3 regions of the Streptomyces sp. NPDC055025 genome follow, and region 1 is predicted to be linked to each of the others. Evidence: riboswitches for the same ligand, from Rfam matches in the RefSeq annotation. Region 1 holds a riboswitch; each other region holds the start of a gene.

Region 1 (9,639 bases):
CGTGTGAAGGTCGCCTGCGTCGGTGGCGGGCCCGCCGGCCTGTACTTCTCGATCCTGATGAAGCGGCAGGACCCGTCCCATGACATCACCGTCTACGAGCGGAACCCGGCCGGGTCGACATACGGCTGGGGCGTGACCTACTGGGGCGGCCTCATCGAGAAACTCCGCCGCAACGACCCCGAGTCCGCGCGTGCCATCAGCGAGAACTCGGTCCGCTGGAACGACGGGACCGCGCATGTCCGGGACCGTACGACGGTGCACCACGGCGACGAGGGCTTCGGCATCGGCCGCCGCGGACTGCTCGACCTTCTCGCCGACCGGGCCGGATCGCTCGGTGTGCGCGTGGAGTTCGAGCACGCGATCGACGGCGCGGCCGAGCCGCCCGAGGCCGATCTGGTCGTCGCCTGCGACGGTGTGGGCAGCGGACTGCGCGAGCGCCACGCCGACCACTTCGGCACGGAGTCCTCGGCCGGCCGGAACATGTACATCTGGCTCGGCACCACCAAGGTCTTCGGCTCCTTCACCTTCGCTTTCGTGGAGACCGAACACGGCTGGATCTGGTGCTACGGCTACGGGTTCAGCGCGGAGCACAGCACCTGCATCGTGGAGTGCTCCCCGGCCACCTGGCGGGGACTCGGGCTCCACCGGGCGAGCGAGGCCGAGGGCCTGGCCCTGCTGGAGCGGCTCTTCGCCGGCCCCCTGGACGGGCACCGGCTGATCGGCCGGTCGCACACCGACCGCGCCGCGCAGTGGCTCACCTTCCGTACCCTCACCAACCGGACCTGGTACCGGGGCAATCTCGTCCTCCTCGGCGACGCCGCGCACACCACGCACTACTCCATCGGCGCGGGCACCACCCTCGCACTGGAGGACGCCATCGCCCTGGCCGAAGCGCTGCGCGGCCACACGGACCTCCGCCCCGCCCTCGCCCACTACGAGCGCGAACGCAAGTCCGCCCTCCTCCCCGTCCAGAGCGCGGCCCGCTACAGCGCCCAGTGGTACGAGAACCTCCCCCGCTACATCAATCTCGCCCCGGCCCATATGTTCGCCCTCCTGGGCCAGCGCCACTCCCCCCTGCTCCCCCATGTCCCGCCCCAGCTCTACTACCGAATCGACAGAGCCGCCGAGCAGCTGGAGCCCCTGCGCAAACTCAAGCGCTGGCTGGGCCCCAGGGTCGCCCGCACCCTCCACACCCGCTCCCAGGCACCCCGGGGGTAGCGCCGCGGACCGTGCCGCCTTCGCATCGGAACGGCGGATCAGCGTTGCTCACCGCCCACAGGACCGGGGACGGTTGTCGTGGGTCAGTCGGGTTGGGGGGCGGGGGAGCGGAGGTCCAGGGTGTAGGCCAGGAGGGGCAGCCCGGGGTACGGTTCCCAGTCGCGGTCGGGGGTTCTGGTGAAGCCCAGGCGCTCGTAGATCCGGTGCGCCTGGCGCATGGACGACTGGGTCGACAGGACGATCCGTATACAGCCCTCCGTGTCCTGCGCGCGGGTCACACAGGCGCGGACGAGTGCCTCGCCCACGCCTCTGCCCCGGGCCGCCCGGTCGACCGCCAGCATCCGGAACTCGGTCTCGCCGTCCCGGGCGATGTCCGCCCACGGTCCGCCGGACGGGACGAAGGTGACCCCGCCCAGCACCGTCCCGTCCGGGTCCACGGCCGCCAGGACCACCGCCTCGGCCGCCCGGCGGGCCACATCGCGCAGTGTGGGCAGATACGAGTCGTCCTCACCGAAGTCCAGCAGACCGTCCCCGAGATACGCCCGTGCGGTGATCTCCCCGAGCCGCGGGTACTCCCCGGGCTCGGCCTCTCTGATCGTGAAGTCCATGAACCGATTGTGCGGTACGGGTACGACAACGGGCGGGTGGCCTCGAAGCCGTCAGAAGTCGTCGTCGAAGCCGACCGTGCCCTCCACCGCGACCTGGTACGCCGACGGGCGGCGTTCGAAGAAGTTCGTCAGCTCCTGGACGCCCTGGAGTTCCATGAAGGAGAACGGGTTCTCCGAGCCGTAGACCGGGGCGAAGCCAAGGCGTTGGAGGCGCTGGTCGGCGACGCACTCCAGGTACGCCCGCATCGACTCGGTGTTCATGCCCGGCAGGCCCTCGCCGCACAGATCGCGGCCGAATTGCAGTTCCGCCTCGACGGCCTCCTTCAGCATGTCCGTGACCTGCTGCCGGAGGTCCTCGTCGAACAGCTCAGGCTCCTCCTTCCGTACCGTGTCCACGACCTCGAAGGCGAAGTCCATATGCATCGTCTCGTCGCGGAACACCCAGTTGGTGCCGGTGGCCAGGCCGTGCAGCAGGCCCCGGGAGCGGAACCAGTAGACGTAGGCGAACGCGCCGTAGAAGAACAGCCCCTCGATACAGGCCGCGAAACAGATCAGATTGAGCAGGAAGCGCCGGCGGTCCGACCGGGACTCCAGCCGGTCGATCGTCTCGACCGAGTCCATCCAGCGGAAGCAGAACTGCGCCTTCTCACGGATCGACGGGATGTTCTCCACCGCCGCGAAGGCCGCCGTGCGGTCCTCGGGATCGGGGAGATAGGTGTCGAGCAGCGTCAGATAGAACTGGACGTGCACGGCCTCCTCGAAGAGCTGGCGCGAGAGATACAGCCGCGCCTCGGGGGAGTTGATGTGCCGGTAGAGCGTCAGCACCAGATTGTTCGCCACGATCGAGTCGCCCGTCGCGAAGAACGCGACCAGCCGGCCGATCATGTGCTGCTCGGCGGGGGTGAGCTTGGCGAGGTCGGCCACGTCGGAGTGGAGGTCGACCTCCTCCACCGTCCAGGTGTTCTTGATCGCGTCGCGGTAGCGCTCGTAGAAGTCCGGATACCGCATGGGCCGAAGGGTCAGTTCGAAGCCCGGGTCCAGCAGGTTCTTGGTCTTCGGCGTCGTCTTCTCAGCAGTCACAGCAGTCACAGCAGTCTCAGCGGTTGTCTCGGTGGTCATTACTGGCACGCCTCACAGGACTCGGGGTTCTCCAGGGAGCAGGCGACGGCTTCCTCGGCCGTGGCCGCCGGGGCCGTCGCCTGAGCGGGTACGGCCGCTCTCGCCGCTCTCGCGATCCTCGTCGCCGGGCGCGAGCGCAGGTAGTACGTCGTCTTGAGGCCCTTCTTCCAGGCGTACGCGTACATCGAGCTGAGCTTCCCGATGGTCGGCGTCTCCAGGAACAGGTTCAGCGACTGGCTCTGGTCCAGGTACGGCGTACGGGCCGCCGCCATGTCGATCAGTCGGCGCTGCGGGATCTCCCACGCCGTGCGGTACAGATCGCGGATCTCCGCCGGGATCCAGGTGAAGTCCGCCACCGAGCCGTTGGACTCGCGCAGCGCCTCGCGCGAGCGCGCGTCCCAGACGCCCAGTCGCTTCAGGTCCGCCACCAGATACGAGTTGACCTGGAGGAACTCACCGGAGAGCGTCTCGCGCTTGAAGAGATTGGAGACCTGCGGCTCGATGCACTCGTACACACCGGCGATCGAGGCGATGGTCGCCGTCGGGGCGATCGCCAGGAGCAGGGAGTTCCGCATGCCCGTCGCCGCGACGCGGGCGCGCAGTGCCGCCCAGCGCTCGGGCCAGGCCCGCTCCACGTCGTAGTGGTCGGGGTGCAGTACGCCACGGGCCGTGCGCGTACGGTCCCAGGCGGGCAGCGGGCCGTTGCGCTCGGCGAGGTCGCAGGACGCCTCGTACGCGGCGAGCATGATCCGCTCGGCGATCCTGGTGGAGAGCGCGGCGGCCTCGGGGGAGTCGAAGGGCAGCCGCTTCTTGAAGAAGACGTCCTGGAGACCCATCGCGCCCAGGCCCACCGGACGCCATTTCGCGTTCGAGCCGGCGGCCTGCTCGGTCGGGTAGTAGTTGATGTCCACCACCCGGTCGAGGAAGGTCACGGCCGTACGGACGGTCTCGTCGAGCCGCTCCCAGTCGATCTCGCCCGACTCCAGGACGAAGGCGCCGAGGTTGACTGAGCCGAGGTTGCACACGGCCGTCTCGCCGTCGTCGGTCACCTCCAGGATCTCCGTGCAGAGATTGGAGGAGTGGACGACGCTGCCGGGCTCGGCGGTCTGGTTGGCCGTACGGTTCGAGGCGTCCTTGAAGGTCATCCAGCCGTTGCCGGTCTGGGCGAGGGTACGCATCATCCTGCCGTACAGCTCGCGCGCGGGCAGGGACTTGCGGGCCAGGCCCGCCGCCTCGGCGGCCCGGTACGCCGCGTCGAACTCGTCGCCCCACAGATCGACCAGTTCCGGCACGTCGACGGGGGAGAAGAGCGACCACCGGCCGTCCGTCTCGACGCGCCGCATGAACTCGTCGGGGATCCAGTGCGCGAGATTCAGATTGTGGGTGCGCCGCGCCTCCTCACCGGTGTTGTCCCGCAGCTCCAGGAACTCCTCCAGATCGGCGTGCCAGGTCTCCAGATAGACACAGGCCGCGCCCTTGCGCCGGCCGCCCTGGTTGACGGCCGCGACCGAGGAGTCGAGGGTGCGCAGGAACGGGACGATGCCGTTGGAGTGCCCGTTGGTGCCCCGGATCAGCGAACCGCGCGAGCGGATACGGGAGTACGAGAGGCCGATGCCGCCCGCGTGCTTGGAGAGCCTGGCCACCTGGTGGTAGCGGTCGTAGATGGAGTCCAGCTCGTCGAGCGGGGAGTCCAGCAGATAGCAGGAGGACATCTGGGGGTGGCGGGTGCCGGAGTTGAAGAGCGTCGGCGAGGACGGCAGATAGTCCAGCCGGCTCATCAGCCGGTACAGCGCGGCGACCTCCTCCAGCGCGCGCACGCTCTCGTCCTCCGCGAGGCCGGACGCCACGCGCAGCAGGAAGTGCTGCGGGGTCTCGATCACCTGACGGGTCAGCGGATGGCGGAGCAGATAGCGGCTGTGGAGCGTGCGGAGCCCGAAGTAGCCGAAGCGGTCGTCGGCGGCGGGGTCGATCAGCTGGTCGAGGCGGTCGGCGTGGCGCGTGACGAAGGCGGCCGTACGGTCGGCGATCAGGCCCTCGCGGTGACCGGTCGCGACCGACGCGGAGAACGACACCGCGCCCTGGCCGGCGGCCTCGTCGGCGATGGCGCGGGTGAGCAGCCGGGCGGCGAGCCGGGAGTACGCGGGGTCCTCGGAGATCAGCCCGGCCGCCGCCTCGGTGGCGAGCCCGCGCAGCTCGGCCTCGTCCGATGCGGCGTTACGGCCCCGGAGCGCGGCGGCGGCGACCCGGCCCGGGTCGGTGTCGGGCAGATCGGCGGTCAGTTCCGTCAGGGTCCGCAGCAGAACGGCCCCGGGGCCGTCGGCAGGTCCGGCGGTTCCGGTGGTCCCGGTGGTCCCGGTGATTTCGGGGCGGAGTGAAGCCGGGGCTGGAGCCGGGGCTGAAGCCGGATCGGCTGGCGCGATGGTCACGTGGTGCTCTCCCTCGCTCGGCTCCGGGCCGGTGCGGGGGATACGGGGGCGCGCACAGCCGTACGGACCCTCCCCGGGCAGCACGGTGTACGGCGTCCACCGGCCCAACCGCGAGGCCCGGACGTCTCGGCGCCCGGATCGGTCGAACCGGACGCACCGTCGGCAGGTATTCGGACTCGCGGGCATGACAAAACACGCCACAGCACACCGTTGCGGGACAGTTCCGGATTCCCACCGGATTCCCCTGCGTCGACAGCGAGGTCGAGCATACATCTGGTGGGTGGTCGCTGCGTCACCCCCCAGATGTAGTGTCGTGCGTCGGTTCGGTGCTTGTTGTCGGCCTCGTCCGTTCCGGGCGCGCGCCGCATACGGAAGGGCCGCCGCTTCCTTCCGGGAGTCGCGGCGGCCCTTCCACGGCCGTACGGCGGGCGTACGCGGTCGGCGTACCGGGTGGCTCAGGGGTCAGCGCACCGGGTCGCCCGAGGTGGTCGCCGCCGGGAGTTCCACCTGGACGCCCGGGTCGCCCGCGTCCGCCGTGTAGTCGGAGGGGGAGGTCTCGTCGACGCCCTCGGGGGCCCTGAGCGCCCGCATGACGAAGGTGAGCACCACCGTCACCACCACATTCAGCACGAACGCGGTGAGACCGATGTAGCCGATCTCCCCGAGCCCCGGGATCTCCGCGGAGGAGCCGCCGAAGTGCTTCTGGGTGGGGCTCGCGACGCCGTACGCCGCCGCCGTGCCGTACACCATGCCGACGCCCCAGCCGACGAGCAGCGCCCAGCGGTGGAACCAGCGGGTGAACAGCCCGCCGACCAGGGCCGGGAGCGTCTGGAGGATCCAGATCCCGCCCAGGAGCTGGAAGTTGATCGCCACCGTCTTGTCCATGGTGAGGACGAAGGCCAGCGCCCCCACCTTCACCAGCAGTGAGACGATCTTCGAGACCTTCGTCTCCTGCGCCGGTGTCGCGTCCGGCTTGATGAAGTCCTTGTAGATGTTGCGGGTGAAGAGATTGGCCGCCGCGATCGACATGATCGCGGCCGGCACCAGCGCGCCGATACCGATGGCCGCGAAGGCCACCCCCGCGAACCAGGCGGGGAACATGGTCTCGAAGAGCTGCGGGATCGCGAGCTGTCCGTTCTCGACCTCGATCCCGGCCGCGATCGCCATGAAGCCGAGCAGCGCCAGCAGCCCCAGCATCAGTGAGTACAGCGGCAGGATCGTGGTGTTGCGGCGGATCACATCGCGGCTGCGGCTGGACAGTGTCGCCGTGATGGAGTGCGGATACATGAAGAGCGCGAGCGCGGAACCGAGCGCCAGCGTGGCATAGCCCCACTGCCCGGCCTCGCCCGGCACGAGCGCGCCGCGTGGCTGGCCGGTCGCGGAGTTGGGCTGTGCGAAGGCCTCGCCCGCCTTGGCGAAGATGTCGTCGAAGCCGCCCAGTTTGATCGGGATGTAGATGATCGCCACGGCGATCACCAGATAGATCAGGGTGTCCTTGACGAAGGCGATCAGCGCGGGCGCGCGCAGCCCGGACGAGTAGGTGTACGCGGCGAGCACACCGAAGGCGATCAGCAGCGGGAGGTCCTTGACGAACCAGTTGGTGTCCTCACCGCCGCCGAGGCCCATCACATCCAGCACCGCCTGGATACCGACGAGCTGGAGCGCGATGTACGGCATGGTGGCGAGGATGCCGGTGACGGCGACCGCCAGCGAGAGCCCCTTCGAGCCGAAGCGTCCCCGGACGAAGTCCGAGGTGGTCACATAGCCGTGCTTGTGGGACACCGACCACAGCCGGGGCAGGAAGGTGAAGATCAGCGGGTAGATGAGGACGGTGTACGGCACGGCGAAGAAGCCGGACGCGCCCGCCGCGTAGATCGCCGCCGGGACGGCCACGAAGGTGTACGCCGTATAGAGGTCGCCGCCGAGCAGGAACCAGGTGACCCAGGTGCCGAACGACCGGCCGCCCAGGCCCCATTCGTCGAGACTGTGCTCGTTCTCGGCCTTGCGCCAGCGGGTGGCGAGGAAGCCCATGACCGTGACGGCCAGGAAGAAGAAGATGAAGACGGTGAGCGCGACACCGTTCACGCCGTCGGTCATCGCGACGCACCTCCCTCGCGGGAGCCACCGGAGCCACCGGAGCCGCGGGAGCCATGGGCGCCACGGGCACTGCCGGTGGCGCGGGCGCGCTGGTCACGCTGCCAGAGCTGATAGGCGGTCATGGTCAGCACCGCCGAGAGCAGTACCCAGGCCATCTGGTACCAGTAGAAGAACGGGATACCGATGAAGGCGGGGTCGGTCCTGGCGTAGGAGCTCACCCAGAGCAGGGCCACGAAGGGCGCGAAGAGACAGAGCGCGATCACCACGCGTACGGGAGTGACCGTCGGAGGTCGTGTCGTGGGCGGTTTTTCTTCCTGGACTTCTGACACAGCGGATCCGTCCCCTCACTGATCGCCATTGATGAGCGCGCAGGAAATCTACGGCAATGGCATCAGCGGCGGGTAGGTCCGGATGTGAAGGACTGGGAGGTGAACGCGGAGGAACCGGGCCCCGGGGCCCGGTTCCTGACCGTACGTCCGATCCTTCCGCCCGCCGCGGTCCGGGGTCAGCGGGCCGGGCGCTTCAGCCGCGCCACGAACTTGTAGCGGTCGCCGCGGTAGACCGAGCGCACCCACTCCACCGGCTCACCGGCGGCGTCCAGCGAGTGCCGCGAGAGCATCAGCATCGGCAGGCCGACATCCGTGCCGAGCAGTCCGGCCTCGCGCGGAGTGGCCAGCGAGGTCTCGATCGTCTCCTCGGCCTCGGCGAGATGGACGTCGTACACCTCGGCCAACGCCGTATAGAGCGAGGTGTACTTGACGAGCGAGCGGCGCAGGGCGGGGAAGCGCTTGGCCGACAGATGCGTGGTCTCGATGGCCATCGGCTCACCGCTGGCCAGCCGCAGCCGCTCGATCCGCAGGACGCGTCCGCCCGCGGTGATGTCGAGCAGTCCCGCCAGGGTGTCGTCGGCGGTGACATAGCCGATGTCCAGGAGCTGGGACGTCGGTTCCAGGCCCTGGGCCCGCATGTCCTCGGTGTACGAGGTGAGCTGGAGGGCCTGGGAGACCTTGGGCTTGGCGACGAACGTCCCCTTGCCCTGGATCCGTTCGAGCCGGCCCTCGACGACCAGTTCCTGGAGCGCCTGGCGCACGGTGGTGCGCGAGGTGTCGAACTCGGCGGCGAGCGTGCGCTCCGGAGGCACCGGGGTGCCTGGCGGCAGAGTTTCCGTCATATCCAGCAAGTGCCGCTTCAGGCGGTAATACTTAGGCACGCGTGCCGTACGGGTGGGGATCCCGTTGTCGGTCTCCGTGACGTTTCCGCCCCCGTCCGCGGCCATGGCCTGCCTTCCCGACTCCTGCGCTGCTGCCGTCACCGGCTCCTCCGTCTGTCGCGGCTCACATGGTGGCACGGTCCGGCCACGGGTCGTCGCCCTCCCTCAGGTGTCGGTCCGATAACGGACACGACTGCCCTTCTTATACACCCTTGACACCCCTAAAGGTCTAGGCCAAGCTCCCCGTACTGGTCTAAACCATTAAAGACCAGGTCCCAGCCCCAGCAGTACTCGTCGTAAGTCTTCGCGGTCTTCGCGGTGGGCAGGGGTTGCAGGCATCCCTGAGGAGGGTGGCGTGAAGCGCAAGCTCATCGCGACGGTCGGCGTCGCGGGCATGATGGTCGGTATTGCCGCGTGTGGCTCGGACGACAGCACGGCGTCGAAGGATCCCAAGGACCGTAAGGAGACGCTGACCGTCTGGCTCATGTCGGACGCGCAGAGCACCTGGCCGGAGCTGGTCAAGGACGTCAACGACCAGTTCAAGGCGAAGTACCCGAACGTGACGGTCAAGGTCCAGTACCAGCAGTGGGCGGACAAGGCCAAGAAGCTCGACGCGGCGCTCGCCGGCGACAAGTACCCCGATGTCGTCGAGCTGGGCAACACCGAGACGATGACGTACATCCTCAACGGCGCGCTCGGTGAGATCGACCCGGCCAAGTACGAGAACTCGGACACCTGGATCAAGGGTCTGAAGGACACCTGCACCTTCGAGGGCAAGCAGTTCTGTGTCCCCTACTACGCGGGTGCCCGGGTCGCGCTCTACAACAAGGACATGTTCAAGGCCGCCACCGGCTCGGACGTGCTGCCCACCACCGAGGCGGACCTGACCAAGGCCCTCGGCCAGGTCGGCACCAAGTACGGCAAGGACAAGGCGTTCTCGCCGCTCTACCTGCCGGGCCGC
Region 2 (9,639 bases), on a different contig from region 1:
CCGCGGTGACCAGGTTCTCCAGCGAGGCGCGGGTCTCGGGCCAGCCGCGTGTCTTCAGCCCGCAGTCGGGATTGACCCACAGCCGTTCGGCGGGAATGGCCTCCAGTCCCTTGCGGAGCAGGGCCGCCGCCTCCTCCGCGTCGGGCACGCGCGGGGAGTGGATGTCGTAGACGCCGGGGCCCGCCTCGCGCGGGTAGCCGTGTACGGCGAGTTCGCGCGCGACCTGCATATGGGAGCGGGCGGCCTCCAGACTGATGACGTCGGCGTCGAGGTCGTCGATGGCCTGGACGATGTCGCCGAACTCGGCGTAGCACATGTGCGTGTGGATCTGGGTGTCCGGGCGTACGCCACTGGTGGTGAGGCGGAACGACTCGGTGGCCCAGTCCAGGTAGGCGCCGTGGTCCGCGGCGCGCAGCGGGAGCGTCTCGCGCAGGGCGGGCTCGTCGACCTGGATGACCGAGGTACCGGCGGCTTCGAGGTCGTCGACCTCGTCGCGCAGGGCGAGGGCGACCTGGCGGGCGGTGTCGCCGAGCGGCTGGTCGTCGCGGACGAACGACCAGGCCAGCATGGTGACGGGCCCGGTGAGCATGCCCTTGACGGGGCGCCCGGTGAGCGACTGGGCGTAGGAGGTCCAGCGCACCGTCATCGGCTCGGGACGGGAGATGTCGCCGGCGAGGACCGGCGGGCGGACATAGCGGGTGCCGTAGGACTGGACCCAGCCGTGCTGGGTGGCCAGATAGCCGGTGAGCTGTTCGGCGAAGTACTGGACCATGTCGTTGCGTTCGGGCTCGCCGTGCACCAGGACGTCGATGCCCGCCTTCTCCTGGAAGGCGATGACCTCGCTGATCTCGGCCTTGATGCGCTCCTCGTATCCGGCGGTGTCGATACGTCCCGTGCGCAGGGCGGCGCGGGCCGTGCGCAGGTCGTCGGTCTGCGGGAACGAGCCGATGGTGGTCGTGGGCAGCAGCGGCAGCCTGAGATGGGCGCGCTGGGCGATCGCACGCTCCGTGTAGGGCTGGGAGCGGCGGCCGTCGGCGTCGGTGACGGCGGCGGTCCTGGCCCGTACGGCCGGGTCGCGGGTGATCGGGGAGTTCGTCCGGGAGGCGAGGTCGGCGCGGTTGGCCGCGATCTCGGCGGCGATGGCGCCGGTGCCCTGGGCCAGTCCCCTGGCCAGGGTGACGATCTCGGTGGTTTTCTGCTCGGCGAAGGCGAGCCAGCGAAGGATCTGCGGGTCGATGTCCCGTTCGGCGGCCGTGTCGAGAGGTACGTGCAGGAGGGAGCAGGAGGCGGCCACATCGACCCGGTCGGCGAGCCCGAGGAGGGTGCCGAGGGTGGACAGGGACTTCTCGTAGTCGTTGATCCAGATGTTGCGGCCGTTGACCACACCGGCGACGAGCCGCTTGCCGGGCAGTCCGCCCACCGAGGCCAGGGCGTCGAGGTTGGCCGCCGCGGCGTCGGTGAAATCGAGCGCCAGACCCTCGATCGGGGCCTTCGCCAGGACGGGCAGGGCGTCACCGAGCCGGTCGAAGTAGGAAGCGGCGAGCAGCTTCGGGCGGTCGGTGAGGCCGCCGAGATCACGGTAGGCGCGTGCGGCGGCGTTCAGCTCGGCCGGGGTGCGGTCCTGGACGAGGGCGGGCTCGTCGAGCTGGGCCCACTCCGCGCCGGCGGCGCGCAGGTCCGCGAGCACTTCGGCGTACACCGGCAGCAGCCGGTCCAGCAGGGTCAGCGGTTCGAAGTCGGCGGCCACCCCGGGGGCGGGCTTGGCGAGCAGGAGATAGGTGAGGGGGCCGACGAGCACCGGGCGGGCGGTGAGACCGAGCGCGAGGGCTTCCCTCAGCTCGGCGACCTGCTTCGCGGAGTCGGCGGTGAAGACCGTGTCCGGGCCGAGCTCGGGGACGAGGTAGTGGTAATTCGTGTCGAACCACTTGGTCATCTCCAGCGGCGCCACGTCCTGGGTGCCGCGGGCCATCGCGAAGTAGCCGTCGAGCGCGTCGGCCGAGACGGCGTCACGGTGCCGCGCCGGTACGGCACCGACCATGACGCTGGTGTCCAGGACATGGTCGTAGTACGAGAAGTCGCCGGTCGGCACCTCGTGGACGCCGGCGTCCGCCAGCTGCCGCCAGTTGGCCCGGCGCAGGCCGGCCGCCGTCTCCCGGAGGGCGTCGGCGGTGACGCGGCCCTTCCAGTACCCCTCGACGGCCTTCTTCAGTTCCCGGTTCGGGCCCTGGCGGGGGTAGCCGTACACGGTGGCCCGTGCTGCCGCGGCTGCGGACTTCGCTGTCACGGAAATCTCCTTCGCGAGATATCTCCTTGGATCCCGGAGACGGGACGCGAGCGCGAAGGGGTGACGAACCGAGCGGCACAGTTCCGCGCCGTCGCGCGCGCCTGTCCGTCTGGTATGTACGCCGACCCGCCCACGAGGTCACCGGGATGGCCGCACGCGATCGTTCGCGTACGGGCAACGGGCAGGTCTTCGGACTCGTGGGCACATCTGCCGAGACAGATTCCTACTGGCCGTCGCTTCCCGGATCCGGCCGGATCCAGTGCGTATGACGGCGGTCGTTCCCACTTACCGCTGCGGGGCAGTCCCGGATTCCCACCGGGTTCCCTCTTACGACGCGTCTGCCTGGCGGGCAGGGCGAACCAGCTGCACCAGCCAGGCTAGAGCGCGGACAACCTCCCGGTCACCTCTGTTCACATTCCGGAATGTGACATGAGACACGCGGTCGATCGGGCAGCATGTACGGCGAGAGCCACACACAGGACGCCGACCCCCAGCGGAAGCAGCGGGAAGAGCAGGATCACCGCCCACTCGACGAAGCCCTTCTCGACAACCGGGCTGGGGCCCAACAGCGTCTGCTCCACCAGCACTGTCTCGCCCGGCCTGCCGTCGTAACGCACCGATACCTCGTCCCGCGTCCCGCCATCCACGGCGCGTCCGACACACACGACATGGCTCGGCCCTCGCCCGCCCCCTTCCGAGTGGCACGACGAGATTTTTATGCGCTCCGTCTCGCCCGTCCGGCCAAGCTCCAAGACGCCGAAGGCGACCAGAAACCCCGCCCATCCGAGAAAGATCGTCGCGATGACCGCCCACGCCGCGACAGTTACGACTCGACCGTAATCCCGCACTGGCCCGCTCGACACCGTTCCAGCCTATGCGGGAGCCGTGGCTCGGGAGCCCGCACGGACGACGTCGCGGACATCCGTATCCCTCACGTCTTTTACGACGAGAGGACCAGGACCGGCTTCCGGCCACTCGGCACCCGCGGAATTCGGTTGTCAGCCGGTGGGCGGGCTGACCACTCTGGGGCGTATGAGCGACAACGGACAGCACGGAGCGGGCGCAGGACCGGAGGACGGGCCGGGGGACAGTCTGGGCGCGGGACCGGCGGACGGGCCGGGGGACGGGTCGACGGGGCTCCTTGTGCCGCCGATCGACACGGCGCTGGTACGGCGGCTGGTCGGCACGCAGTTTCCCCGATGGTCCGGGCTCCCCGTCAGACCCGTCGCGGTCGGCGGGAACGACAACCGGACCTTTCACCTCGGTGACACCATGACCGTTCGGCTTCCCAGCGGTCCCGGGTACGCGGGGCAGGTCGGCCAGGAGCAGCGGTGGATGCCGTTCCTCGCACCGCGCCTCCCGCTCCCCGTGCCCGTTCCGCTGGCGAAGGGCGCGCCCGGCGAGGGCTATCCGCTGCACTGGTCCGTCTACCCCTGGCTGGAGGGGGAGAGCGCCGATGCCGGCCGGATCGACGACCTGACCGAATTCGCCGTCACGCTGGCCGGGTTCCTGAACGCGCTGGCGCGGATCGACGCGTCCGGCGGACCGCCGCCCGCGTCGCACTCCGGTTTCCGCGGTGCTCCGCCCTCGGTCTACGACGAGGAAACCCGGCGGGCGATCGGCGCGCTGGGGGATCTGATCGACGGGGCGGCGGCCACGGCGGTGTGGGAGGCGGCTCTCGCGGCGGCCCGGGAGGACGCGCCGGTCTGGTTCCACGGCGATGTCGCGGCGGGGAACCTGCTGGTCAGGGATGGCCGGCTCGCCGCCGTCATCGACTTCGGCTGCTTCGGTGTCGGTGATCCGGCCTGCGATGTGGTGATCGCCTGGACGCTGCTGTCGGGGACGAGCCGCAAGGCGTTCCGGGCCGCGCTGCGGGCCGACCACGGCACCTGGGTCCGCGGCCGTGGCTGGGCACTGTGGAAAGCCCTGATCACCTGGGTCGAGTTCGCCGGCTCCGACCCCGCGCGGGTGGCGCAGCCGCGCCGGATCGTCGAAGACATCCTCCACGAGCACGAACACGAGAGCCGTGCCTGACCGGCCGCCCCGGTGACCGCAGAAGAGGAGTTCCGCATGTCCGCCATTCTGTCTCCCGTATAGGACACAGGCTGTCCGCCATCCCTGTGATCGTGGTCCACGCGCCGCCCCTCCAACGCCCGAACCGACCCGCGCCGGCGTCCCGTTGGCGCGCGGGGCGCTGTCCGAGGAAGACATGCCCGTCCTTGACACCCGTGCCCTCAACCGCGCGACCCTCGCCCGTCAGTATCTGCTCGACCGCGCCGACACACCGGTCCGCGACGCCGTGGCCCATCTGTGCGGGATGCAGGCACAACAGCCGCAGGAGCCGTTCATCGGTCTGTGGTCCCGGCTCCGCGCCTTCGAGCCGAACGCGCTCGACGACCTGCTGACAGGGCGGGAGGTCGTGCGCACACACCTGATGCGCCGTACCGTCCACCTCGTCACCGCCGACGACGCGCTGGCCTGGCGCGCCCGCCATGACTCCATGCTGCGCCGGCGGGTGCTGGGGACCTACCGGCGCGAACTCGCCGGCATCGACCTCGACGAGGTCGCCGCGGCAGGCAGGGCGGTGATGGCCGACCACCGGCCCCGCACCATGGCCGAACTCGTTCAGGCACTCCAGGACCGCTGGCCCACGCCACCACGCCGCGCTCTGGGCGAACTGCTCGTCGCCGCCCTGATTCCGATGGTCCAGCTCCCGCCCCGCGGACTGTGGCACACCAGGGCAGGCGTACGTAACCTGCCCCTGGCCACCTGGCTCGGACGCGACATCGATCCGCCTTCCCCCGACCCGGCCGACGTGGCCGACGCGAGCGACCCGGCCGACGAGGCCGACGGGGCCGACCCGACCGACGGGGCCGACCCGGCCGGGCAACAGCTCGTACGGCGCTATCTCGCCGTCCACGGGCCCGCAGCCACAGCGGACATCCGTGCCTGGTGCGGCCTCGCCGGACTCCCCGCCGCCGTCAGAGCCGTCCGCGAGGAGCTCGTCACCTTCCGCGACGAACGCGGCCGCGAACTCCTCGACCTGCCCGACGCGCCGCGCCCGCACCCCGACACCCCCGCGCCCGTCCGCTTCCTCCCGGCCTTCGACAATGTGATCCTCGGCTACCACGACCGCTCCCGCATCATCGACGACGCCCACCTCGGCCTGTCCGTCGCCGGCCTGCGCGCCGTCCTCGTCGACGGACGCGTCTCCGCGACCTGGACCGTGCGCGGCAGCCGACTCGCCATCACCCCGCTTCGCTCCCTCTCCACCGCGGAACAGGAAGCCGTTCACGCCGAAGGCCAAGCCCTGGCCACCTTTCTGGACGAAGACATCGATCACGTGCGCATCACGGCCGCCGACGGCTGAGAACGACCAGGTCAGGGGCGGAAATTGATCTTCGCCCCGTGGTCGGCAATTCACCCTTCTCCCTGGGGAAGTTCACCTTGAGCAGAAACTCTCCGGTGGCCGCGGAAACACCCCATGGAACGGAACGAATATGCAGAGCACTGTTCACGGGGGGACCTCCGGCCTGCGCCTCGACTGGAACGAGTGCGCCAGCGGACCCTCTCCGGCGGCGATCGCCCGCGTCGTCGCCAACGCGGCCGACCTCCACCGGTATCCGCGCGGACTGCTGGGCGAGGTGACCGAGGCCGTCGCCCGGGAGAACGGGGTGGAGGCGGAGTCCGTACTCCTGACGAACGGTGTGGACGAGGCAGTCGACCTCGCGCTGTCCCTGGTCGACACCGCGTATTTCGTCTCGCCCGGCTTCGACGCCTACCTCGACCGGGCCCTGGTGCTCGGCCGTACGGCTCGGGCGATCCCGCTGGACGAGCACTGGGAACCCGCTGTCGCGCCCGCCGAACTCGCGCGCGGGGGCGCGTTGTTCCTCGCCCAGCCGCACAACCCGACCGGCCATCTGTTCCGTTCCGAGTGGGTCGACGCGGTGGTCGCCGGCGCGGAGCTGGCCTTCCTCGACACGACGTACGCCGACTTCGCCGCTCCGGACGTACGGAGTGCGCTGACCGACCCGTACCCCCTCGGCACCCACCCGGGGCTGCTGCTGTTCCGCAGCTTCTCCAAGAGCCACGGCCTGGCCGGTGTGCGGCTCGGCGCGCTGATCGGTGTGCCCGAGCTCATCTCCCGGCTGCGCCCCCGGCAGCGCTTCCACTCCGTCAACTCCATCGCCCTGCACGCCCTGGCCGGTTCCCTCGAAGACCCCGCGCACCGGCTGCGGCTGTGTGCCCAGGTGCTCGCCGACCGCCCTCGGTATGTAGAGGCGCTGGGTTCGCATCCGGTGTTCGCCGAGGCGCGCGACACGCACACCAATTTCGTCGTCGCCCGCTGCCGGGACGGACTGTCCTCGGCCGATGTCGTCCGCGGGCTGGGCGACCGGGACGTATGGGTCAAGGACTGCGGGCCGCTCGGCCTGCCCGGATGGCTGCGTATCTCCGTCGGGACCCATGACGACCTCGATCGGCTCATCCACGAGCTGAGCGCGATCGATTCCGCGCACACACCCCCGCGCACCGCGCCCCAGCGCGTCTGACCTCGCCACCAGCAAGTTGGAGAAACGTTTCATGAACGACGCCACCGCCGTACCGACCGACTTCGAGCACCGGCTCGTCGAGGCGATCCAGCCGATCCGTCACCTCGCGCTCGCCCACGCGCTCCACACCATGATGGACAGCGGGGTGTACGCAGCCCTCACCGCGGAACCCGGCCTCACCTCCGCCGACCTCGCCGAACGGCACGGATTCGATGCCGAGCGGTTCGCCGGCTTCTGTCTCTATCTCGCCAACGAGGGCTACCTCGCCCGGCGGACCGGAGGGGCGGACGAAGGCTGGCATCTCACCGGCAAGGCGGCGGCCCTCGCGCCGTTCCAGCCCTGGTACACACTTCTGGTGGGCGGGTACGCGCAGACGTTCGGCCAGCTCGGCGACGTACTGAAGAAGGGCGCTCCGTTCGCGAGCCGTGACGGCGCCAAGGTGGGCGCCGGATCGTGCGGGATGAGCATGTTCGACGCGCTGCCGCTGGCCGACCGGCTGCTGGACACGCTGCCCGGCGAGGGCCTCACCGTGGTCGACCTCGGCTGCGGGGACGCGGCCTTCCTGACCGAGCTGGTCCGCCGCCGTCCCGGTCTGCGCGGGGTGGGCGTCGAGCCCGACGAGGTGGGCAGCAGGCTGGCGGCCGAGCGCGTCGAGGCCGAGGGGCTGTCCGACCGGATCACCATCCACCGGGGCCGGGCGGCCGACGCCGCGGCCTTCGAACTGCCCACCGACGGCACCCTCTGCTTCCTGACCGCCTTCGTCCTCCAGGAGATGCTGGAGCAGGAGAGCGAGTCGGCGGTCGAGGAACTGCTGCGCAAGACCATGGAGAACCACCCGGGCGCCCACTGGCTGGTCATCGAGGTGGACCATCAGCTGGACGATCCGGGCACCATGGCCCACGCGCTCGGGCTCTCGTACTACAACCCGTACTTCCTGCTGCATGTCATCACCGAACAGCGGCTGGAGAAGCGCGCGTTCTGGGACGAGCTCTTCGACCGGGCGCGGCTGGACGTCGTCGACTTCGCGCACCCGGACGTACGCGTCGATTCCACCGCGCTCGAACTGGGTTACCTGCTGGTCGGCAGGGACACCGACACCGACGCCGACGCCGGCTGACGGCTGAGCCCTGCCCGCCGGCCTCTGCCGTGACGGCCGGCCCTCGCCATGACGGCCGGCCGCCGACCGTTGACGGCCGACCGCTGACCGCTCACCACGGCACCGACCGCTCACCACGGCGTCGGCCGTCCACCACTCCACCGGCCGTCCACCACTCCACCGTGCTCCCGCCGCGCGGCGCCCCGTCCCGTCCCGAAGCGCCACGCGGCCGCGCCCGGCGCTGTGCCGTCCGGCGCAGGCCACCCCGCGCAGGCCACCCCGCGCCGTCCCCTCCCGCCCTGTCCCACCCCGCGTTTCGAGCCCCGCCCCGCCCGTCATGTACCGAAGGCAAGGAACCACCGTGCTCGTCCCACCGACCCCCACTCCGCCTTCTCCCCCCGGACCCGACGGCCCGCCGGCCGCCCTCGACGTGCTGGCGGCCATCGCCCGGCACGCGCACGGCCGTCCCGACGGCATAGCGGTCACCGACGGTACGGACGAGATCTCGTACGGGCGGCTGTACGCACTGGTCGATCGCTACTCCGAGGAGCTGCGGCGGTCGGGCGTCCGGCCGGGCGACAACGTCGGTCTGTGCGCCCGGCGCGGACCGGCCGCCGTGGTGGCCATGCTCGGTCTGCTGCGGGCCGGCGCCGCGTTCGTACCGCTCGATCCGGCCGATCCGGCCGAGCGGCTGCGGTCGATCGCCGAGCGTGGCGGGGTCCGCGTGGCCGTCTCCCCCAAGCGCTGGGCGGCGGACTTCGAGCGGGCCGGGCTGCGTGTGCTGCCACCCGTACCGCCGCTGGTACCCCCGGTCGTACCAGCGCCTGTGCCGCCGCTCGTACCCCCGGTCGTGCCGCCGCCCGCGCTCCTGGACACGGACCTGGGCACGGACCTGGCGCGGCCGGAGGACGATGGCGGGCCGGCGGTCGCGGCGGACCCCGGTCCGGACGATCTCGCGTACATCATCCATACCTCCGGAAGCACCGGACAGCCCAAGGGCGTCGCCATCCCCCGACGGGCGCTGGACCACTTCAGCCGGGAGATCGCCGCCGGGTACGGTCTGGCGCCCGGCGACCGGGTGCTCCAGTTCTCGTCGATCTCCTTCGACGGCAGCGTCGAGGAGATCTTCCCGCCGCTGTACGCGGGCGCCACCGTCGTCGTACGGGGCGAGGGGATGCTCGCGTCCCCCGGCGCGTTCCTCGACCGGTGCGGTGAACTGGGCCTCACCGTCCTGCACATACCGACCGCGTACTGGCACGAGGTCGTGGACGCCATGGTCCACGACGGTCTGCGGCTGCCGGGCTCGGCCCGTATCGTCAGCGTCGGCGGTGAGGAGATCCGGCAGGACCGCGTCGCCGACTGGCGCCGGCTGCACGCAGGGTCCCCGGTACGCCTCGTCAACGTCTACGGTCCGACCGAGACCACCGTCGTCGCGACCTGGGACGATCTGGCGGGACCGCTCGCCGGGGTCCGCCCCGTGGACGCGCCGGCGACGATCGGCCGCCCGCTGCCGGGCGTACGGATACGGATCGTCGGAAGCGAGGGTCCCGTCGCCCCGGGCGGGGAGGGTGAGCTGCACATCGGCGGCCCCACCGTCGGCGTCGGGTATGTGAATCTGCCCGAGCTGACCGCCGAGCGGTTCGGCACCGGCCCGGACGGCGTCCGTTATTACCACACCGGCGACCGGGTCCGGCAGCTGCCCGACGGCA
Region 3 (9,639 bases), on a different contig from region 1:
CCCCGCCCGTACGGACCGAGCGCGCCGGGTCGAAGGCACAGCCGCGTACGGCGGGCAGCACCCAGCGCAGATCGCCGTCGGCGGTGCGGTACGCGGTGATACGGCGCGGGGTGACGACGGCGAGCATCCGGGCCCCGGGGTCGAGGAGTTGGAGCACTCCGGTGCCCCGGCCGGGGGCGGCGGCCAGCCAGTCGGCGAGCCCGGGGAGCGCGCGGTGCCAGCGCACGGCGTGGCCAGTGGCGCTCTCGGTGTCGGTGACCAGGCCGTCGCTCCAGAGGGCGAAGGCGTGGCCGGGCGCCGCGGCGAGCGCGAGCGGGCGGCGGCCGGAGCGCTCATGGACCCAGCGCAGTGCGCCGGAGCGCGGATCGTGTGCCTCGACGCGCGGGCCCGCGGTGCGCAGTACGGGGTCCTGGGCGGCGGGCGGGGCGGGGGCCGGCGGGGTGTGGACGGTGAGCTGGTCGCCGAAGGGGGCGTGCCGGGAGTGATGGGCGGCGGTCACCAGGGGGAGCGCGAACAGGGCCGGGAAGACGGCGAGCGCGAGCCGGGCGGCGCGCCGTGCGCGCCGGTGCCTGGCGGTGGTACGGGTCACGGCGCCCCCGGTCCCGTCTCCGGTCCCGTCTCCGTCTCCGGTCCCGTCTCCGCCCTCGGTGCCGCCGCCTCCGGGTGCGGGCGCGGGGGTCACGGCGGGTGGGGCGGGCGTGGTGTGCGGGGCGGGCGGCGGGACGGTCGGCGCCGCGGTCGTGGACGGAACGGTCACTGTTCCCCCGGTCCCTGTTCGCTCTTCTGTGCCACCGGTCTCGACCGGGCGTGCGCCTCGGTCAGGCGTGAGCGTAATAAGGGACCACGCGGACGGCACCCGGAGCCGCCGCGACACGGCGCACGCGGCCGGGGACATCCCCCGTTCGGCAGCGGACCCGCGCGGACGGCTTCGCGCGCGGGGCCCCGCCGGGTCCGTACCGCCGCCCGTCGCACGTCCACCCCCGCCGTCCACCCCCGGCGGGCGGTCGGCGGGCGGCGGTACGGGCGGACGGGTCAGGAGCCTCCGGTGTGCACCTGGAAGGCGGCCCGGCGCACGGCCTTGGCGAGGGCCGGATCGGGGTGTGCCGCCGCCAGGGCGACCAGGACCTGGACGGTACGGGGATGGCCGACGGCCCGGACCTCGTCCAGCAGCGCGGGCACATTGCCCTGCACGGCCGAGTCGAGATGGCGGACCAGCAGATCGCTCTCCCCGTGGTCGGCGACGGCCGCCGCGGTGTCCACCCAGAGCCAGGTCGACTCCTCGCGGGTGAGGACATCGGCCGCGTCGTCCGGGTCGGCGCCCTCGTACTCCGCCAGCCAGAGCAGGGCGTAGGGGCGCAGCGAGGACTCGCCGGCCGCCGCCCGTACGCCCGCCTCGGCCGGGGCGCCGACGACGCGCAGCGCCTCGAAGGCCAGCCCGCGCAGAAGCGCGTCCTCGCCACGGGCGACGGTGAGAAGTTCGGTGACGGCGCTGCCGACGGTCCGGGCGGCGAGCCAGGCGCGGTACTCGGCGCGGGCCGGTCCCGGGGTGAGTCCGGCACAGCCGCGCAGCATGTGCTGGGCCGACTGTTCGATATTGCCCGCGGGGCTCTGGGCAGCGACGCAGATCTGTTCCAGCTTGACCCAGACCGCCCAGTTGCCGAGCGGGGTGAGGGTGGCCTGGCCCTCCCCCAGGGTCAGCGCGCCGACGGCGGCCAGTCCTTCGAGGGCCCAGTCGAGCAGCGGGGGCAGGAGGCTCTCGTCCGGCGGCTCGGGGGCCGTGCGCTCGGCGGGCGCGGGCTGTGGCCCGTAGGGGACCTCGCAGCGCTCCTCGTGGAGTTCGGCGACGCGCTGCCGCAGCAGATCGAGCAGGGCCGGTACGAGCACGGGCCCGGCCGAGAGCTGGAGCAGGGAGAGCACCTGCGGGACGGCTTCGACGACCTCGGCGACCGTGGAGGCCTCGACGTCCTCGGGGGCCGGGTGCACGAGCGACCAGGCGTCGAAGAGGGCCACCCAGCCACGCTGGACGGCGCTGTCGTCGCGGTCCCAGGCCTGGAGCCGCCAGCCGGGCCGTACGGTGCCGCCGTGCAGCTCGACGAGCCCGGCCAGCCTGGCCCGGTCCCAGCCCGCGCGCACCTGCTCCGGAGCCAGCTCCAGGGCTTCGGCGGCCCGTGCCTGCGCGGACGCGCCGAAGGGGCCCGTGCCGGGACCCCGGTCGACGGCGGCCCAGCGGGCGATCCGTACGGCGTCGGCGAGGACCTCCCTGGCCTGGCGGGCCAGCTCCGCGGGGGGTGGAGTGCCCTCGGGCGGCCGGGGTGCCGGCCGGTTGCGTCCGTCGGTCACGGCCCGTCGGGCCGTGGTCAACGGCCGCGGGCGGACGAGTCGGAGTCTGGAGTTGCGCGCCAATTGCTCATCAGGCTTTCGGGACGTCACGGGAGCAGTCTTCCCGGTGACCGCCCGAAAGCCCAAACGGAACCTGTCGAGTCGGTACCGGAACGCGGACAGGGGCCCGCGCGGACGGGTCCTGGCGAGGGTGCGTACGGGGCGGACGAGGCCTGTTGGACGGCTACATGAGAGGGGTGAGGAAGCGGCGCAGGGCCTCCTCGTAACCGGTCGGATCGGCGTTCCACATCGCGGCGTGCGGAGCGTGCGCGACGGCGTGCAGACCGATCAGTCCCGGGCGCAGGGCGGCGAGTTCGCGGGAGGGGTCCCAGGAGGCGAGGGTGTCGTCGGGGCCGTGGATGATCAGCGTCGGGACATCGAGGTTGCGCGGGTCGGCGGCCTGGAGCAGCCGGCCGCCGTGGAGTCCGGTCCTGCCCTGGGCCGCCCGGACGGCGAGCGGCAGCAGTGCGGTGGGGGTGCGCCGGGCGGTGGCGAGGGCCTTCAGGGTGGCCTCCCAGTCCAGTACGGGCGAGTCGAGCACCAGGCCGGAGATCCGCTCGCTGTGCGCGGAGTTCGCGGCGGCGTGCAGGGCCATCGTGGCGCCGGTGGACCAGCCGTACAGGACGACCCGCTCCGCGCCGTAGCGGACGGCGTAGCGGATCGCCGCGTCGAGGTCGCGCCACTCGGAGTCGCCGAGATGACCGAGGCCGTCCGGGGAGCGGGGGGCGCCGGGGTCGCCCCGGTAGGCGAGATCGAGCACGGCGACCTGGAGTCCCGCCAGCAGTTCCAGGACGTTCAGGGGGTGCTCACGGGTGGTGCCCAGGCCGTGCACGGTGATCACCCAGGTGTCCCGCGCTCCCGGCACGAACCAGGCGGGCAGGAAGCCGAGTTCGCCCGGGATCCGCTCCTCCCGGTGGTCGATGCCGAGCGCGGTGGTGGGGTCGCCGATGTGGACCTGCGGGGTGAGGCGTACCCGCATACCCGGGACGAGGGTGCCGCGGTCGACCCGCTCCAGTCTCCGTACGACGGTGTCGGCGGGGTGCCGCACGCCCTCCAGGACCGGCCCGACGACCGCGTGGAGGTCACGGTTCCCGATCCCGTACACACCGGGGCGCAGGGAGGCGAGACAGCGCGTCAGGGTGATCTGCCCGGCGGCCGTGGCGTGCACGGTGAGCCGGGGGTCGCCGGGCAGGGGCCGCCCCGGCGACGCCTTCAGAGCGGCGTCACCGGCGAGCCGGCCGGCCGCGACCGCGGCCGCGCCGACGCCGATCACGGTGGAGACGGCCGCTGCCGTCGCTGTTGCGGGGCGCACGGTCCCAGTGTCGTCACCCGCGCACGCCCCGGCCACCGGGCGCGGTCCGTCGGGGTCGGGCCGGACCGTCACCGGTCACGGCCGGCGCCGCCGACGCCGACCGCCCCCGGTCACGGCCCGCGACCCTGGCCGATGGTCAGCGCCCCTGGCCGTAGCCCTTCAGCTTCTCCCCGGCCTCCTGGAGCTGGGCGTCGGAGAGCAGCGAGGGCGAGAGGCCCGGCACCGCGCTGGCGGTGAGCCAGAGCCGGGACATCCACTCCAACTGGGCCGTGCGGTCGTAGGCCTGCGCGAGGGTGGCGCCGTAGGTCACCGTGCCATGGTTCTGGAGGAGACAGCCCGTGCGGTCGCGGAGGGCGGTGAGCATGCCCGCGGCCAGTTCGTCCGTCCCGTACAGCGCGTACGGAGCGACCCGGACGGGGCCGCCGAACGCCGCCGCCATGTAGTGGATCACGGGCAGTTCCGGCACGAGCGTGGAGACGGCGGTGGCGTGCACCGCGTGGGTGTGGACGACGGCCGCCGCCGAGGTGTGCCGGTAAACCGAGAGATGGAGCGGCAGCTCACTCGTGGGGGTGAACGCGCCGAGGACCTGCCGGCCGTCCGGATCGACCCCGACGGCATCCTCGGGACCGAGTTGTTCATAGGGAATTCCACTGGGCGTCACCAGGATGATTCCACCGACCCGCACCGAGACATTGCCCGAGGTGCCGACGACGAGCCCCTCGGAGGCCGTTCTGCGGGCGGTGTTCACCAGATCCCGCCAGGCCCGGCCTATCGCGTCCTGTTTCTCCTGATCGGTCATACCGCGATCCTGCCAGGAGCCTCCGGCGGACCGCACACCGTTCTCCCGATCATCCGAACAGAACCACGCGACGTCAGCCTGAGACACCATGAAGACCCGCACAGTTCATCTTCCGTTCACCATGACTCCCTACGTTCACCGAGGCCCCCTACGTCGAACGATTGCCTGGGTAAATGGAACACCTCACACTGCTGCTCGCGATCGTGATCGTGACGGCGCTCGTGTTCGATTTCACGAACGGTTTCCATGACACCGCCAACGCGATGGCGACGACCATCTCGACCGGCGCCCTGAAGCCCAAGACCGCGGTGGCCATGTCCGCCGTGCTGAATCTGGTCGGCGCGTTCCTCTCCGTGGAGGTCGCCAGAACGATCTCCGGCGGGCTCATCAACGAGAACGGCATCCGGACAGAAGTGATCTTCGCGGCGCTCGTCGGCGCCATCCTCTGGAATCTGCTCACCTGGCTCGTCGGTCTCCCGTCGAGCTCCTCCCACGCCCTCTTCGGCGGACTGATCGGCGCCACCCTGATGTCCGTCGGCACCTCCGGGGTCAACGGCGGTGTGGTCATCACCAAGGTGCTGATCCCCGCGCTCGCCGCGCCGGTCGTCGCCGGTCTCGCGGCGCTGCTCGCCACCCGGCTGACGTACCGTATCGGCCGCCGCACGGACGACAGGGCCACCGCCAAGGGCTACCGCGCGGGCCAGATCGCCTCCGCCGGTCTGGTCTCCCTGGCGCACGGCACCAACGACGCGCAGAAGACCATGGGCGTCATCACGCTGGCGCTCGTCACCGGCGGTGTCCTCTCCCCCGGCTCCAACCCCCCGCTGTGGGTGATCGTCTCCGCGGGCACGGCGATCGCGCTCGGTACGTATCTCGGCGGCTGGCGCATCATCCGCACCATGGGCACCGGTCTCACCGATCTCGGGCCGCAGCAGGGCTTCGCCGCCCAGACCAGCGCCGCGACCGTCATTCTCGCCTCCTCGCACCTCGGCTTCTCGCTCTCCACCACCCAGTCCTGCTCCGGCGCCGTGATGGGCGCGGGGCTCGGCCGCAAGGGCGGTGTGGTCCGCTGGTCCACCGCCACCCGGATGTTCGTCGCCTGGGGACTGACCCTGCCCGCCGCGGGTCTGGTCGCGGCCTGCGCGGAGTTCCTGACCGGCCAGGGAAGTTGGGGCGTCTCGGTGGTCGCCGCACTGCTGCTCGCCTTCTCCGGCGCCATCTGGCTCGCCTCGCGCCGCCGCCCGGTCGACCACACCAATGTCACCGACTCCGACGAGGACGAGGCCGGGATCCTGGCCGACGGCGTCACGGCCGTCACCGCGTCGAGCGCGGCCGGTGCCGGTGCCGGGCACGATCTGTCGACCACCATTCCGTCCCCTCCGGGCAGCTCCGGTGAGCCCGCCCGCACCGCCACGGTCTGAACCCCCCACGGTCCAAGGAAGAGCGAACGTATGAAAATCGACTGGGCAGCGCTCGGCGCCGTCTTCGGGGTCAGTCTTGTGGCGACCGTCGCCCTCGTGGGCCTGTTCACCCTGGGCGTCGTGGGTCTCGCCAAGCGGGAGCCGGGCGCCATGGCTCTGGCGCGCACGGGCGCGTACGCCTGCTTCGCCCTGTGCGCCGGAGCCGTGGGGTACGGGATCTGGCTGATCGTCGCGTGACCCGGGTCCACCCGCCGATGTGGGGCTTCGCACAGTGTCCCGTCGCAGGTCAGCGATGAGTTGACGGCTGTTCGCGGGGCGTGGTGGACTGCCGGGGCCATTTACGGCGGCAGAAGAGGAAGCCGGTGCGAGTCCGGCGCGGTCCCGCCACTGTCACCGGGAGTCCTCTCCCGGGAGCCAGGAACTCTCGCCGCCGCACCACGTCGAGCCGGGGCGCGGACCCTGAGTGAGGACATTTCGCCATGCCTGGCTGCGGTTCTGCCGTCGTGCGCGGCGGCGGTTCGGCCGCCGCCGAGCGGGTCTTCGCCTACGGCGCGGCCCTGGGGCTGCTGGGCGACCAGGTGTTCGCCGATCCGCGCCGGGGCCATCCGGTGGCCGCGTTCGGCCGGGCGGCGGGGGCCGTCGAGCGGATGCTCTGGCACGACCACCGCGGCTGGGGCACGCTGCACACCCTGGTGTGCGCCGGAGGCGCCGCCGGGCTCGCGATCGTCGCCGCCCGGAATACGGAGACCGTACGGGCCACGCGGGGCGCCGAGACCGTACGGGCCACGCGGGGCACGCGGGCCGTACGGAGCAGCCGTGCCGGACGGCGCGCCGCGTCCGTCGCGCTGACCGCCCTGGCCACCTGGTCCGTCGTCGGCGGCACTTCGCTCGGCCGGGAGGCACGCGCCATCGGCGCGGCGCTCACCGCCGGGGACATCGAGCTGGCCAGGGAGCGGCTGCCGCGGCTGTGCGGGCGCGATCCGCAGGCACTGGACGGACAGCAACTCGCCCGCGCCGTCGTGGAATCCGTCGCCGAGAACACCTCCGACGCCGTCGTGGGCGCGCTGGTGTGGGGGGCGATCGCGGGGGTGCCGGGGCTGGTCGGATTCCGGGCCGTGAACACACTGGACGCGATGGTGGGCCACCGGTCCCCCCGGTACCGCCGGTTCGGCTGGGCGTCGGCCCGGCTCGACGATCTGGCCGGCTGGCCGGGGGCCCGGCTGACCGCCGCGCTGGCCGTCGCGGCGGGCGGCGATCCGCGCGCGGCCCTGCGGGCGGTACGGCAGGACGCGCGGAAGCATCCGAGCCCCAACGCGGGCCCGGTGGAGGCGTCGTTCGCGGGCGCGCTGGGCGTACGGCTCGGCGGGACGCTCGCGTACGGCGGACGGGTGGAGCACCGGCCCGTACTGAACGGCGAGGGGCGGCCCGTGGAGACAGCCGACATCGAGCGGGCCGTGCGCCTGTCGCGCCGGGTGAGCGGATACGCCCTCGCGGTCTGTGTCGCCGGCCGGTTCGCGTACGGCGCGATACGCCGCCGTGCCACGGACACGCGCCGCCGTACGGCGGCCACGGGAAAGGGACGTGGATGAGCCGGGGCGGGCGCGGCGGGGGCCTTCTGGTGGCCGGGACCACCTCGGACGCGGGCAAGAGCGTCGTCACGGCGGGGATCTGCCGGTGGCTGGTGCGCCGGGGGGTGAAGGTCGCGCCCTTCAAGGGGCAGAACATGTCGCTGAATTCGTTCGTGACACGCGAGGGCGCGGAGATCGGACGGGCGCAGGCGATGCAGGCCCAGGCGGCCCGGGTGGAGCCGACCGCGCTGATGAACCCCGTCCTGCTGAAGCCCGGCGGTGACCGCAGCAGCCAAGTGGTGCTGATGGGACGGCCGGTGGGTGAGCTGAGTGCCAGGGGCTTCTTCGGCAGCGCCGAGGGGACCGCGCCGGGGAACCCGGCCACGGGGAACACTCTCGCGGGGAACTCGTCTTCGGGCGGGGCGGCTTCGGGGAAGGCGCTGCGCGGTGGACGGCGGGAGGCGCTGCTCGGGCCCGTCCTGGAGTGCCTGGAGGAGCTGCGCTCCACCTATGACGCCGTGATCTGCGAGGGCGCGGGCAGCCCCGCCGAGATCAATCTGCGCCGTACCGACATCGTGAACATGGGGATCGCGCGGGCCGCGCGGCTGCCGGTGGTGGTGGTCGGAGACATCGACCGGGGCGGGGTCTTCGCCTCGTTCTTCGGTACGACCGCGCTGCTGGCCCCGGAGGACCAGGAGCTGGTCGCGGGGTATCTCGTCAACAAGTTCCGGGGCGATGTGTCCCTGCTGGAGCCCGGTCTCGACATGCTGCGCGGGCTGACCGGCCGGGCGACGCTCGGGGTGCTGCCCTGGCGGCACGGTCTGGGCATCGACGAGGAGGACGGACTGCGTATCTCGCTGCGCGGCGCCGTGCGCGAGTCCCTGGTGGCTCCCCCGTACGGCGAGGAGGTGCTGCGGGTCGCGGTCTGCGCCGTACCCCTGATGTCCAACTTCACCGATGTGGACGCGCTCGCGGCAGAACCGGGTGTCGTCGTGCGGTTCGTGGACCGCCCCGAGGAACTGGCCGACGCCGATCTCGTGGTGGTGCCCGGCACCCGGGGCACGGTGAGGGCGCTGGCGTGGCTGCGGGAGCGCGGGCTCGCCGACGCGCTCGCGCGGCGGGCCGCCGAGGGGCGTCCGGTGCTGGGCATCTGCGGCGGCTATCAGATCCTCGGCGAGCACATCGACGACGAGGTGGAGTCACGGGCGGGCGCCGTGGCCGGACTGGGGCTGCTGCCCGTACGGGTGCGGTTCGCCCGTGAGAAGACCTTGGCCAGACCGTCCGGGACGGCCCTCGGCGCGGCGGTGGAGGGGTACGAGATCCATCACGGGGTCGCCGAGGTGCGGGGCGGGGACGCCTTTGTCTCCGGCCCGGACGGACGGGCGCTGGACGGCTGCCGGATGGGCGCGGTCCAGGGCACGCACTGGCACGGGGCGCTGGAGAGCGACACGTTCCGGCGGCGCTTCCTGGCGGAGGTGGCACGGGCGGCGGGCCGGCGTTTCGTCCCCGCGCCCGACACGAGCTTCGGCGCGCTGCGCGAGGAACAGCTCGACCTTCTCGGTGACCTCATCGAGGAGCACGCGGACACGGACGCGCTGCTGCGGCTGATCGAGGAGGGGGCGCCGCCGGGGCTGCCCTTCATTCCTCCCGGGGCACCGTGACCGCCGACGCCCTGGAGGGCGCCACAGCCGCGTTCGCAAGCGTCGTACTCGAAGGAGCGATCAGCATATGAGCACCCCTTATCCGTTCACCGCCATCGTGGGGATGGACGATCTGCGGCTGGGCCTGCTGCTCAACGCGGTCAGTCCGGCGGTCGGCGGAGTCCTCGTACGCGGGGAGAAGGGCACGGCGAAGTCCACGGCCGTACGGGCCCTGTCGGCTCTGCTGCCCGAGCTGGCGGTGGTCGCCGGGTGCCGGTTCGGCTGCGATCCCGCCGCGCCCGATCCGCACTGCCCGGACGGACCGCACGGGAGCGGGCCGGGTGTCTCCAGGCCCCCGCGTATGGTCGAGCTGCCCGTCGGCGCCTCCGAGGACCGGCTCGTCGGGGCGCTGGACATCGAACGGGCGCTGTCGGAGGGCGTGAAGGCCTTCGAGCCGGGGCTGCTCGCGGACGCGCACCGAGGGGTGCTCTATGTCGACGAGGTCAATCTCCTCCATGAC

Evidence for each region. Region 1 has a riboswitch for cobalamin ahead of ACWGDX_RS28315 (ribonucleoside-diphosphate reductase subunit alpha). Riboswitches for the same ligand answer to the same signal wherever they lie in the genome.
Region 2: it holds a riboswitch for cobalamin, as region 1 does, so the genes downstream of both, metE (5-methyltetrahydropteroyltriglutamate--homocysteine S-methyltransferase) here and ACWGDX_RS28315 (ribonucleoside-diphosphate reductase subunit alpha) in region 1, are expected to answer to the same signal.
Region 3: it holds a riboswitch for cobalamin, as region 1 does, so the genes downstream of both, ACWGDX_RS31455 (cobalamin biosynthesis protein) here and ACWGDX_RS28315 (ribonucleoside-diphosphate reductase subunit alpha) in region 1, are expected to answer to the same signal.

Annotation. Positions count from the first base shown of each region.
Region 1 covers NZ_JBSGVS010000052.1:58,582-68,220, forward strand. The annotation lists gene ACWGDX_RS28300 (FAD-dependent monooxygenase) at 4-1,218, shown strand; gene ACWGDX_RS28305 (GNAT family N-acetyltransferase) at 1,302-1,826, opposite strand; gene ACWGDX_RS28310 (ribonucleotide-diphosphate reductase subunit beta) at 1,878-2,945, opposite strand; gene ACWGDX_RS28315 (ribonucleoside-diphosphate reductase subunit alpha) at 2,945-5,371, opposite strand; cobalamin riboswitch at 5,516-5,657, opposite strand; gene mctP (monocarboxylate uptake permease MctP) at 5,834-7,468, opposite strand; gene ACWGDX_RS28325 (DUF3311 domain-containing protein) at 7,465-7,797, opposite strand; gene ACWGDX_RS28330 (GntR family transcriptional regulator) at 7,974-8,744, opposite strand; gene ACWGDX_RS28335 (extracellular solute-binding protein) at 9,034-9,639, shown strand, end outside.
Region 2 covers NZ_JBSGVS010000023.1:72,350-81,988, forward strand. The annotation lists gene metE (5-methyltetrahydropteroyltriglutamate--homocysteine S-methyltransferase) at 1-2,284, opposite strand, end outside; cobalamin riboswitch at 2,448-2,663, opposite strand; gene ACWGDX_RS16445 (hypothetical protein) at 2,695-2,931, opposite strand; gene ACWGDX_RS16450 (aminoglycoside phosphotransferase family protein) at 3,317-4,318, shown strand; gene ACWGDX_RS16455 (winged helix DNA-binding domain-containing protein) at 4,494-5,654, shown strand; gene ACWGDX_RS16460 (pyridoxal phosphate-dependent aminotransferase) at 5,785-6,834, shown strand; gene ACWGDX_RS16465 (2-ketoarginine methyltransferase) at 6,866-7,951, shown strand; gene ACWGDX_RS16470 (amino acid adenylation domain-containing protein) at 8,292-9,639, shown strand, end outside.
Region 3 covers NZ_JBSGVS010000064.1:36,277-45,915, forward strand. The annotation lists gene ACWGDX_RS31425 (hypothetical protein) at 1-589, opposite strand, end outside; gene ACWGDX_RS31430 (hypothetical protein) at 1,033-2,430, opposite strand; gene ACWGDX_RS31435 (alpha/beta hydrolase) at 2,564-3,691, opposite strand; gene ACWGDX_RS31440 (class II aldolase/adducin family protein) at 3,828-4,490, opposite strand; gene ACWGDX_RS31445 (anion permease) at 4,664-5,911, shown strand; gene ACWGDX_RS31450 (hypothetical protein) at 5,942-6,148, shown strand; cobalamin riboswitch at 6,216-6,357, shown strand; gene ACWGDX_RS31455 (cobalamin biosynthesis protein) at 6,391-7,500, shown strand; gene ACWGDX_RS31460 (cobyric acid synthase) at 7,497-9,140, shown strand; gene ACWGDX_RS31465 (putative cobaltochelatase) at 9,208-9,639, shown strand, end outside.